DNA from 3 places in the Shewanella sp. N2AIL genome. Region 2 is predicted to be linked to each of the others. Evidence: predicted binding sites of a transcription regulator. Region 2 holds the regulator's gene; each other region holds the start of a gene.
The links. Region 2 encodes FliA, which starts transcription of late flagellar genes. Its sites were predicted from a motif close to CTAAAGNTNNNNNNNNNNNNGCCGATA; they were not measured.
Positions count from the first base shown of each region.

Region 1 (3,278 bases), on a different contig from region 2:
AAATCTCACTGGAATGGTCGACAAAATGAAATTGGCCGCCATAGAAAGTGATCTGCTCAATCTTCTTTTTAGCCGTGCTTTTGGGCATCACGGCAATAAAAGGTAAACCGAGTAAGCGGGCAAAATAGGCTTCAGAAATCGCCGTGCTGCCCGATGAGGATTCGATAATCGGCGTGCCTTGTTTAATCCAGCCGTTACACAGGGCATAGAGGAAGAGTGAGCGGGCGAGGCGATGCTTTAAGCTGCCTGTCGGGTGGGTACTTTCATCTTTAAGATAAATATCTATGCCATCGAGCATAGGTAATTCAAGCTTAATCAAATGGGTATCGGCGCTGCGCTGAAAATCCGCTTCAATCTTGCCTATCGCATGGGCTTCCCACGTTGGGCAGAGTCTGTGAGCGCTGTGTGAGTCAACTGGCGGTTGAATTGTGTTAGATATCATCATAGTCACTTCGAAAGGGATCATTTTTAGAGCATATCACAGGGACGGGTAAAGCGGTTTTATTGGATCTGCTTGGCGTTACTCGTTTGGGATCATTAGCTTGAAGTAGAGCTAGGCGTGATTGATGTTAAAGACAAATATCGCGAACTAAAAAGATGGCTTCAAATAGAAGTGCAGTTTAATACAAAGAATGTAATTAGAATAAAATGAATAGATGAAGCTATGGCAGATAAAACTGGAATAGACAAAACGGAAGTTGAACAAGAGCGGTATAGACAATGAAAGAAATGGTGGAGGGAGAAGGATTCGAACCTTCGAAGGCTGAGCCGTCAGATTTACAGTCTGATCCCTTTGGCCACTCGGGAACCCCTCCACAAACTTTCTTTACTTTTATAACTCAACCAAACATTGGCCATGTTTGGTACTTGAAAATGATTATCTGCGTTAGAGATAAAGATGGTGGAGGGAGAAGGATTCGAACCTTCGAAGGCTGAGCCGTCAGATTTACAGTCTGATCCCTTTGGCCACTCGGGAACCCCTCCACGAATACCTTTAACGCTTTTGTAAAACTCTACATCATTTTCGAACAACACATAAAACTTGCAGTGCAAATGGTGGAGGGAGAAGGATTCGAACCTTCGAAGGCTGAGCCGTCAGATTTACAGTCTGATCCCTTTGGCCACTCGGGAACCCCTCCTCAATTGCGGCCGCCATAGTAGTCAGAAACCTTTTGCATGTAAATACCCAATTTAAAAATTTTCCTAAAGTTATGCATCAAATGGTCGATTAACTAACAACGAATTGTTTTGACGATGTTTTTTTATGCAAATTGATGTTCCTTTAGTCAACGAAGCCCAAATTGGCACCCGCTTAAACGCGGCGATAGAAAACGACAGACGGGGCGAATTCGCCCTGTTGCTGTCGTTACTGTCGGTTGACGCACGGGACATGGCGCAATTTCAATGGCAAAACGAGCTTGATATGGCGCAAAAATTACAGCGTCAGTTCGAATTACCACCGCAGCAAAGCTTAATGGCGGATTTATCTTCTGCCGAACCTGTAGTCGATAACAGCAGTATTTTTATGGCTCAAGGTCCGCGGGCATTTCAATTACAGCAGGCACTGCGACCGGAAGCCTTAGTGATCCGAGGCGGTGAGAGCGTAGCAATGGCCGAGGCCCTGAGTAACTGTGATCATGTCACCCAGCTTAGGCAGCGGGGCCAACTCAGCGCGCCTAAGGTCGAAATCATGCATTTTGCCGATCAATTGGCAATCCAACGTAATCTGGTGCCTCTGCTTGCTTCTGCCTAGTTACCCATTTCCAGCAAGTCCTCTTCAATACCAATAGCGTCAATCTGCGCCATTTCAGTAAATAAGCGTGAGCTAAAGCCAGTTATCTTGAGGCTTAATTACCTATAATTCTGATTAACCTATCGAGTTAGCCACTTACCGCGCAAATAAATTAGCGAGCATAGTTTAGTGATGCCGTTAATCAGTCGCTTTATAAATAAGGAATACAGATGAAAGGCATAATAGAAGCACAGAGTCCGACCGTAAATGACACTTGCACCGATTGTGGCAGTTTTGTCGATATCGGCGCCGTCATTGATGAACACGATACCTTACTTACCTTGAACTTTGTTGGCGATAGCGCGCAAACAGATGCAGAAAGTATGGCGAGCCGTGCCCAAGCTCGTTTTGCTGAAGTACAAACTGAGTTTGTGACCACGGCGGCGGGTATCGATTTACTGCTGACCTTTGGTGTGAGCGCCGAGAAAATGATTTTCCAATTGGAAAACGGTTTATAAGTTTTTGTGCAGCACTTTTAGCGGATAGATTTTAGCAAATAGAGTTCGAGCTTAATCGTTTTAACTGTCTAAAAATGCTGCAGTTGTTAACTGAGTTGTAATAAATTGTGCCACATGTTGCTGCACTTACAATAGATAGTGTAATCTGCCTCCAAATAAGAATAATTCAATCAGCTTAATTGCACATTTCAAGCTACGTTTGCGCGTAGTAAAGACCTTTAGCCCAACACGAAGTTTTGTAGGGAATCAGCGTGAAGCGACGTCAGCATCAGCATTTATTGGAGTCTTTGGTTCAGTCGACTGCAAAACAGCAGGGCGATTTCACCAAGACAGCAGAGTTAGCCACAGAGTTGTTGTGCCAGAATTTAACGGTTTCTTTGGTGTCAGTGTGGACGTTTTCAGCTGATCAACAAACCCAAACACTCGTTGCACAATTTGGTTCTATGATGTTGCAAGACATTCATAGGCCTAAACTATTACAAGCTTGTCCCCGTTATGTGCACGAGCTTAAAACCCTGCGCCATATCGATGCTGGCAATACGCTGACCGATCCCCGTTTAAGTGAATTGGCAGAGTGCTATTTTATCCCGCGGCACATCAATTCGAGTCTCGACATCGCCATTCGCATCAATGGTCGTCTGGAAGGTGTGCTCTGCATCGAGCGGGCGCAGTTCACTCCCCATTGGCACGACAGCGAAATCCACCTCGCGTGCCAGATGGCCGACCAATTAGCCCTGACCTTAGCGACGAAACACAGCTACGACAAAGAAGAAAGCCTGAGCTTGTTTCGCTGCGCGACTGAGCAATCTCGGCAGATCAGCATGCTCATTAATTTGCATACTGAAAAAGTCGAGTATGTGAATCAGGCGCACAGTGAAATCACTGGCATCCCCCGTGAGCAGATAATCGGCGCGAATATCCGTGAATTGGCTTTTTTTAAGCAGCATGCCCAATTAGCCGAGCAAACCCTAGCGCAGATTTTTAGGGGCGAAATTGCCAAAGGCGAAGCGCAGTTTAGTCGTGCCGAT
Region 1 is NZ_JALBYT010000007.1:47,111-50,388, reverse strand. Features, by position in the region: gene MO387_RS06245 (PLP-dependent cysteine synthase family protein) at 1-466, opposite strand, end outside; tRNA gene MO387_RS06240 (tRNA-Tyr) at 731-815, opposite strand; tRNA gene MO387_RS06235 (tRNA-Tyr) at 900-984, opposite strand; tRNA gene MO387_RS06230 (tRNA-Tyr) at 1,055-1,139, opposite strand; gene MO387_RS06225 (VC2046/SO_2500 family protein) at 1,265-1,753, shown strand; gene MO387_RS06220 (DUF406 family protein) at 1,963-2,250, shown strand; gene MO387_RS06215 (EAL domain-containing protein) at 2,502-3,278, shown strand, end outside.
Region 1: the regulator FliA is predicted to act here: its motif matches at 1,204-1,230, upstream of MO387_RS06225 (VC2046/SO_2500 family protein).

Region 2 (3,278 bases):
ACATCTTGACGAAGCTCGGCATTCATTATCGGCCCTTCCGCTTCAATATTATTTTTCTGAGCAATCTGAGTTTCAATCATAGGTTGCTCACCAAATACCGTCAGCATAGAAACGAGATTACTTTCAACTTCCATTACTAGATCAATAACACGACGGATTATTTGTCCTGTTAAGTCTTGAAAATCTTGCGCCATCAAAATTTGATTCAGCAATTCACGTAATCGAGTCGAGTCATTTGCACTACGGGACATAAGATCTTGGACATCGTGACAAAGAACCTTAAATTCGCTCAGTGCTATCTCGCGTCGCATTAATCTGTCCCAAGATGGCATGACTTTTTGAATATTAACCGTTACGGCATTGGCCAAAGGTAAACATTCTTCAACCGCATCCATGGTTTTATTTGCCGCTTGTTCAGTCATGTCAATAACGTAATTTAAACGTTGCTTGGCATCGGGAATTTCTGTATTGGCTAATTCAGAAAGACGATTATCAACTTGAAAATCCATCAGCGCACTATGAAGTTGCCGAGTTAATTTTCCTACCTCTTCAAATAATTCTCGTTGCAGTGGAGCTGCAAGCTCCCGAAATAAATCATCTGCCTGACTTTGCTCACCTGCACTTAATAATTCAACAAAGTGCTGAGCTTGCTCGAGCGTGATGAGCCCTGATGTTTGTGACTTCATAGCTCATCCTTGCTCAAGCGAGTCGTTCGAATATTTTATCTAACTTCTCTTTCAGCGTTGCTGCGGTAAAAGGCTTAACCACATATCCATTCACTCCCGCTTGAGCGGCAGCAATAATCTGTTCACGTTTTGCTTCAGCAGTTACCATTAATACGGGTAAATGCTTTAGCGAATCATCTGCGCGAATTGCTTTTAACAGATCGATCCCTTGCATGCCGGGCATATTCCAATCTGTAACAACAAAATCAAAATCCCCCTTTTGCAACATCGGCAGGGCTGTTGAGCCATCGTCTGCTTCTTGGGTGTTGTTAAACCCCAAGTCTCGCAACAAGTTCTTGATGATACGCCTCATTGTCGAAAAATCGTCAACAATGAGAATCTTCATATTCTTGTCCAAGGTTTCCTCCGGTGAGCTGACATTCTGTGCTCGATTAATAATTATACTTATGTCCAGTGCTTGAGTTTAGCTTTCAATCGCAACATTGCCTGACTTAATATCTGGCTAACCCGCGATTCACTGACTTCAAGAATGGCGCCAATCTCTTTTAAATTCAATGCTTCATCGTAGTACAGGGATAACACTAATGCATCTCTTTCAGGCAATAATTTAATTGCCTCAACCAGAGCAGAATGAAATTGGTTCTCAGCTAATGCTTCAAATGAATCATCATCGGACCGATCACTCACTGTAAGTATATCCTGAGATACGCCTAAGTCTTCTATCCCTATGATTTTTCCGACAGAAACATCGTTAAGAATATGATGGTACTCATCGAGCGTCATATCAAGTTTTTCTGCAATTTCTGTGTCGCGTGCATCACGACCCAGCGCTTGCTCTAACTCATCTATTGCATGTGCAACCTTGCGGTTGTTACGATGAACGGAACGAGGGACCCAATCGCCACGGCGAATTTCATCTAACATGGCCCCACGTATGCGTATGCCGGCGAAGGTTTCAAATTTCGCACCCTTGCCACCATCAAACTTGGATGATGCTTCTAATAACCCCATCATCCCAGCTTGGAGTAAATCATCTAACTGCACGGAGGCAGGTAGTCTGGCGAGTAAATGATGCGCAATTCTTTTAACCAACGGAGCATACTGTTCAACGATCGACGATTTATTGTCTAAACAAGTATACGCAGCGGCTTTATTCACTCGTTTTTTCCTCTTGAAAATCTGGTCGTTGTACTAAACGCTCAACGAAAAACTCCAAATGCCCACCAGGTTGCTGCGGTACAGGCCAGCTTAGAATTTTATTTGCCAACCCTTGATACGCAATCGCTGCTGGTGATTTAGGATAAGCTTCAACCACCAATTTTTGTTTACGAACTGATTTACGTAAGTTTTCGTCAAATGGGATTGTTGCAACCAATTCAAGGGCGACATCCAAAAATCTGTCGGTCACTTTACTGAGTTTAGCAAATAATTCCATACCTTCGCGTAAACTACGCACCATATTGGCAACTATTTTAAAACGGAACACGCCATGCTCACGGCTGAGGATTTTTATCAGGGCATAGGCATCGGTAATTGATGTGGGTTCATCACAAACAACGACCAGCACATCCTGCGATGCACGTGAGAAACTGAGCACCATATCTGAAATCCCAGCAGCAGTATCTACGACTAGAATATCAAACTGAGTCCGCATCTCACTAAATGCGCGAATTAACCCGGCATGTTGCGCTGGACTTAATTCCACCATCCCTTGTGTTCCTGAAGTGGCTGGTACTATGCCAATCCCTTTAGGGCCACGAACGATAATATCGTCAAGCTCTGCATCACCAGAGAGGACATGGGAGAGGTTACGCTCGGCACGAATACCCAGCATGACATCGACGTTTGCTAAGCCAAGGTCAGCATCAAGTACCAAGACACGCTTGCCTTTTTCGGCTAATGCCACAGCTGTATTAATGGAAACGCTGGTTTTACCAACGCCACCTTTACCACCTGTGACCGCGATTACTTTCACTTTTTCGTTATAGGGTTGATTCATCATACGTAAACCACTTGCTTGATCCAGGGTCATAAATCTACTCAAATGCACAGGCCATATTATCTGACCACGCTGTGTCTTGTAATGATTGTTGTTCAGTACTATCTAACGCTGCGAGTGCCTGCTGGGCTAAATCTAAGGTATCCGCAACTTTCATATCTTCAGGAACTCTTTGTCCATCAGTAACATAACTTAATGGTAATCCGTTTTGGATCAACACACTTAATGCCCCTGCTAACGACACAGATTCATCGAGTTTTGTGAGAACGACACCAGATAGGGGAATGCGTTTAAAATGATTGACTGCATCTTGCAGCACACGGCGCTGTCCTGTCGCAGACAGTACCAGATAACTGCGGATAGGTATCCTGCTATTTGCAGTTAAATTATCAAGTTGCTGGTAAAGACGCATATCTCGTTGTCCCATGCCAGCCGTATCTATCAATACTAGCTTGCGATTCCTAAACTGATAGAGAATTTGCTCTAATTCATTCAGATCATGAGCTTGCTTTACTGGGCAGCCCATTATTTTGCCATAAGTTGCTAATTGCTCATAGGCTCCGATGCGATAATGATCTGTCGTTATCAAAGCC
Region 2 is NZ_JALBYT010000003.1:103,379-106,656, forward strand. Features, by position in the region: gene MO387_RS03525 (protein phosphatase CheZ) at 1-686, opposite strand, end outside; gene cheY (chemotaxis response regulator CheY) at 700-1,083, opposite strand; gene MO387_RS03535 (RNA polymerase sigma factor FliA) at 1,131-1,844, opposite strand; gene MO387_RS03540 (MinD/ParA family protein) at 1,837-2,718, opposite strand; gene flhF (flagellar biosynthesis protein FlhF) at 2,723-3,278, opposite strand, start outside.

Region 3 (3,278 bases), on a different contig from region 2:
TAAATGTCCTTGTTCATTGCGAACGCCGTATTTGGCTGTTCCAATTTGAAAGACGAGATCGCAGCCACCTTTGAGATGATAAGGGCTCAAGCCGCCTTCACCTGTGTTAAGCCAGCAACCCGCTTGCGCTGCGCCATGGGAAAGGGCGGTGATGGCTGGGCGCGATAGGGCGCCAAAACTCATGGCTGAAATATGGCAAATGGCTTGAGTTGTATAGGGCTGACGACAGTGAGTGCCAATCGTCAGCGGATGAATAGGAGTGATATCTTCATCTTGGGTTGGGAAGGCGGTATTCATAAACATGATAGTACCAGCTGTATCCAAGGGACGAGTCGAACCAAAGGCTATGGTTCTATCGACATTTTTGGCGGCGCGGTACACCCAGCTGCGTTCAGCACGGTTGAAGGGCAATTCTTCCCTGTCTTGGGCGAAAAAGTATTGTCTGAAAAACTCACCTTGTTTTTCGAACAGATATCGAAAACGACCAATCACGGGATAGTTATGTCTTACCGCTTGTTTGGTCTGCATTTTATCTGCGATATACATGTAAATAACCGCGAGTACTGCGAGTCCTATAACGATCAAAAACAGTCCTGAAAACAGATCGAGTCCCCACATAAACCAATTGAGTTCACTCATGTTATTTATCCTTATTCTTGTCCGTAACGGGTGGAGATCAAGCTTGCGGGTTGGCCATCATTGAGAGAGAGTAAAAACAGCTGACTGTAGTCCTCTTCGCCGATCGCTTGGATCTCAGGTCCACCCAGGGCTTTGATGATCAATGGCACTGTGTTTGAATGCCCAACGATGAGCGTATTGCCTTGTACCGCATGCACTTGTTCGACAATCTGCTGAATATGTTCTTCGATAGGCTTTGCTGCTTCGACTATCGTCACGGGCAAATGGCGAGCCTCGGCGATAGGCGCGAGTGTTTGCTGGGTTCGCAGGTATTGAGTTGCAATGAGCTGCGACAACGGCGTGCGGCTCAAGGCGGTGATCAGTGACGTTGCGCGCATTTCCCCCTTGGGCGATAACTGTGGGTCATTGGCTGGCGTGTCGGCTTTTTCGGCATGTCTGACTAAAATGATCAGTCTGTTTTCCGCGTTTGCTTGGCTAATCGGTGCGAGGCTGAGGCAAGTTAAGATAATAAGACCAGTGAGCAAACTAAGGCGTTTTATATTAATGCTCATATAGTGCTCAGTAGTGCGCTTAAGCATTCGTGTAAACACGTGAAAGCGGAAATGACTCAAACTGCGGCCTGCTGCCATGGTGTAACATCCTTTTCTATTAGCTTTTGTCTAAGCTCGACGATAGCAATGAGCTGCATGCGGGTGGATTGGCACTTTATGCAATTTATACAGAATAAACCCACTCAATTTATACGGGCCTTATCATGGCCTTGTGGTCACGATGGTACTTCAATTCTAAAAATTACTAAAGCTGGTTAAATTTTGGTCGATAATAAAGTCGACCCGAATTGAATGGATAGTCATCATGGAAATTAATAAATCTCCTCAAGTGCAAAGTACCCCTTTGCCGCAGAAAAAATATGCTGAAAATACGGCGCCTAAGGGTACCGAAGTGAGTGATTCGAAGGACGCGAAAACCACCGAAGTGACCTCGAAACAAACCGCGCAGCAAACGAGTAAGCAGCTGATGAATCAAGCAATTCTATCTGCGCAGCAGGAAGTGAATATCAAGTCTGGCGATCAGTCTATGACTTTACTCTATCGTGCCGCTATCGATGCGATAGACAAAGAGCTAGCGCCTACTATGGGCGAAAACGCGACTCAAACCGCTTACGATAATGGCGTAGATACATCGCCAGAAGCGACTGCAGATCGTATCGTGAGTTTTGCGACGCAGTTTTTTAGCATTCACCAGCAACAAAATTCGGGTATGAGCTTAGATGAGCAACTCGATAGCTTTATGGGAATTATTGGTGGTGCAATTGATAACGGCTTTAAAGAAGCGAAAGACATTCTGTCTGGCCTTAGAGTCTTGCAGGGGGATATTGCCGATGGTGTCGATAAAACCTATGGTTTAGTGCAAGAGGGACTACAGGCCTTTAGAGATAGTTTTAATAAGAAGACAGATGAGACACAATCGAGTGCCAGTTAACGCTCTGTTGTTTTCGGTTCTATCGCCATAAGCCCCTTATCATAAGGGGTTTTTGTTATGCGGAAAAAAGTCTATGCTGGAAGCCTATTTAACGTTTCGCTTGAGGGTACGCTATGTGGACTAGGGGACAAGTTATAGAACGTATTGATTGGAGCGATAAGTTATTTTCATTGCGCATCGCCGCCGAGTTAGCCCCATTTATTCCTGGCCAGTTTATCAAGTTAAGTCAAATGCAAGATGATAAGCGTGTTGCCAGAGCATACTCCTTAGTCAATTCTCCCGATAAACCCTATGCCGAAGTGCTCGCAGTCGCGGTAGAGGACGGCCTGTTATCGCCGCAATTGCAAAACCTTGGCATAGGCGATGAAATTGAAATTACCTCAACCGCGACTGGTTTTATGACCTTAGTGGAAATTCCTAAGGGTGGACTTCAAGGCAAGCACTTATGGTTTTTGGCTACAGGTACAGCGGTAGGGCCATTTTTGTCTATGCTCGACACCCATGAACCTTGGGAGCGTTTCGAAAAAGTCGTACTTGTGTATGGCGTGCGCGAGGCGCAGGATTTGGCGTATCTTGATAAGCTGCGTGAGTTAGAACGCACATACCCAGCACAGTTTACATTAGTCTTGAGTGTGACCCGTGAACCCTTTGCCGATGCGTTGCAGTGTCGTATTCCCGAGGGCATAGTCTCGGGTGAAATCGAACAAATGGCAGGATTAACCTTAAGTGCCGCTGATTCCCAAGTCATGATTTGCGGCAATCCCGGTATGATAAATGGCGCCCAAAGCGCCTTACTCGATAAGGGATTAGTGAAGAATTTACGTCGTGCTCCCGGACAAATTACCGTAGAGAAATATTGGTGATCCCATTTTATATGGGTGGGAGCCGTTTTCGCTCCTAAATAGCCATAGCGTTTAATGCAAATATAAGGAAATTTTTGATGAAGTTGTTAAGTTCTCAAGCTTCACCCTATGCCCGTTGTGTTAGAGCCTTAATCCAGTATTTAGGAATTAACAATATTGAAGAGCAGCTAGTCAATCCCTTTGAAAACAGTGCCGAATTACTCGATGCTAACCCGCTAGGACAGATCCCGTGTCTCATCACTAACGATGGCGTGGCGTTATTCGATAGCGAAGTGATTATGCGCTACCTAGATG
Region 3 is NZ_JALBYT010000031.1:22,781-26,058, reverse strand. Features, by position in the region: gene MO387_RS16520 (FMN-binding glutamate synthase family protein) at 1-639, opposite strand, end outside; gene MO387_RS16515 (histidine phosphatase family protein) at 651-1,268, opposite strand; gene MO387_RS16510 (DUF5610 domain-containing protein) at 1,495-2,121, shown strand; gene MO387_RS16505 (ferredoxin--NADP reductase) at 2,235-2,984, shown strand; gene MO387_RS16500 (glutathione S-transferase N-terminal domain-containing protein) at 3,062-3,278, shown strand, end outside.
Region 3: the regulator FliA is predicted to act here: its motif matches at 1,435-1,461, upstream of MO387_RS16510 (DUF5610 domain-containing protein).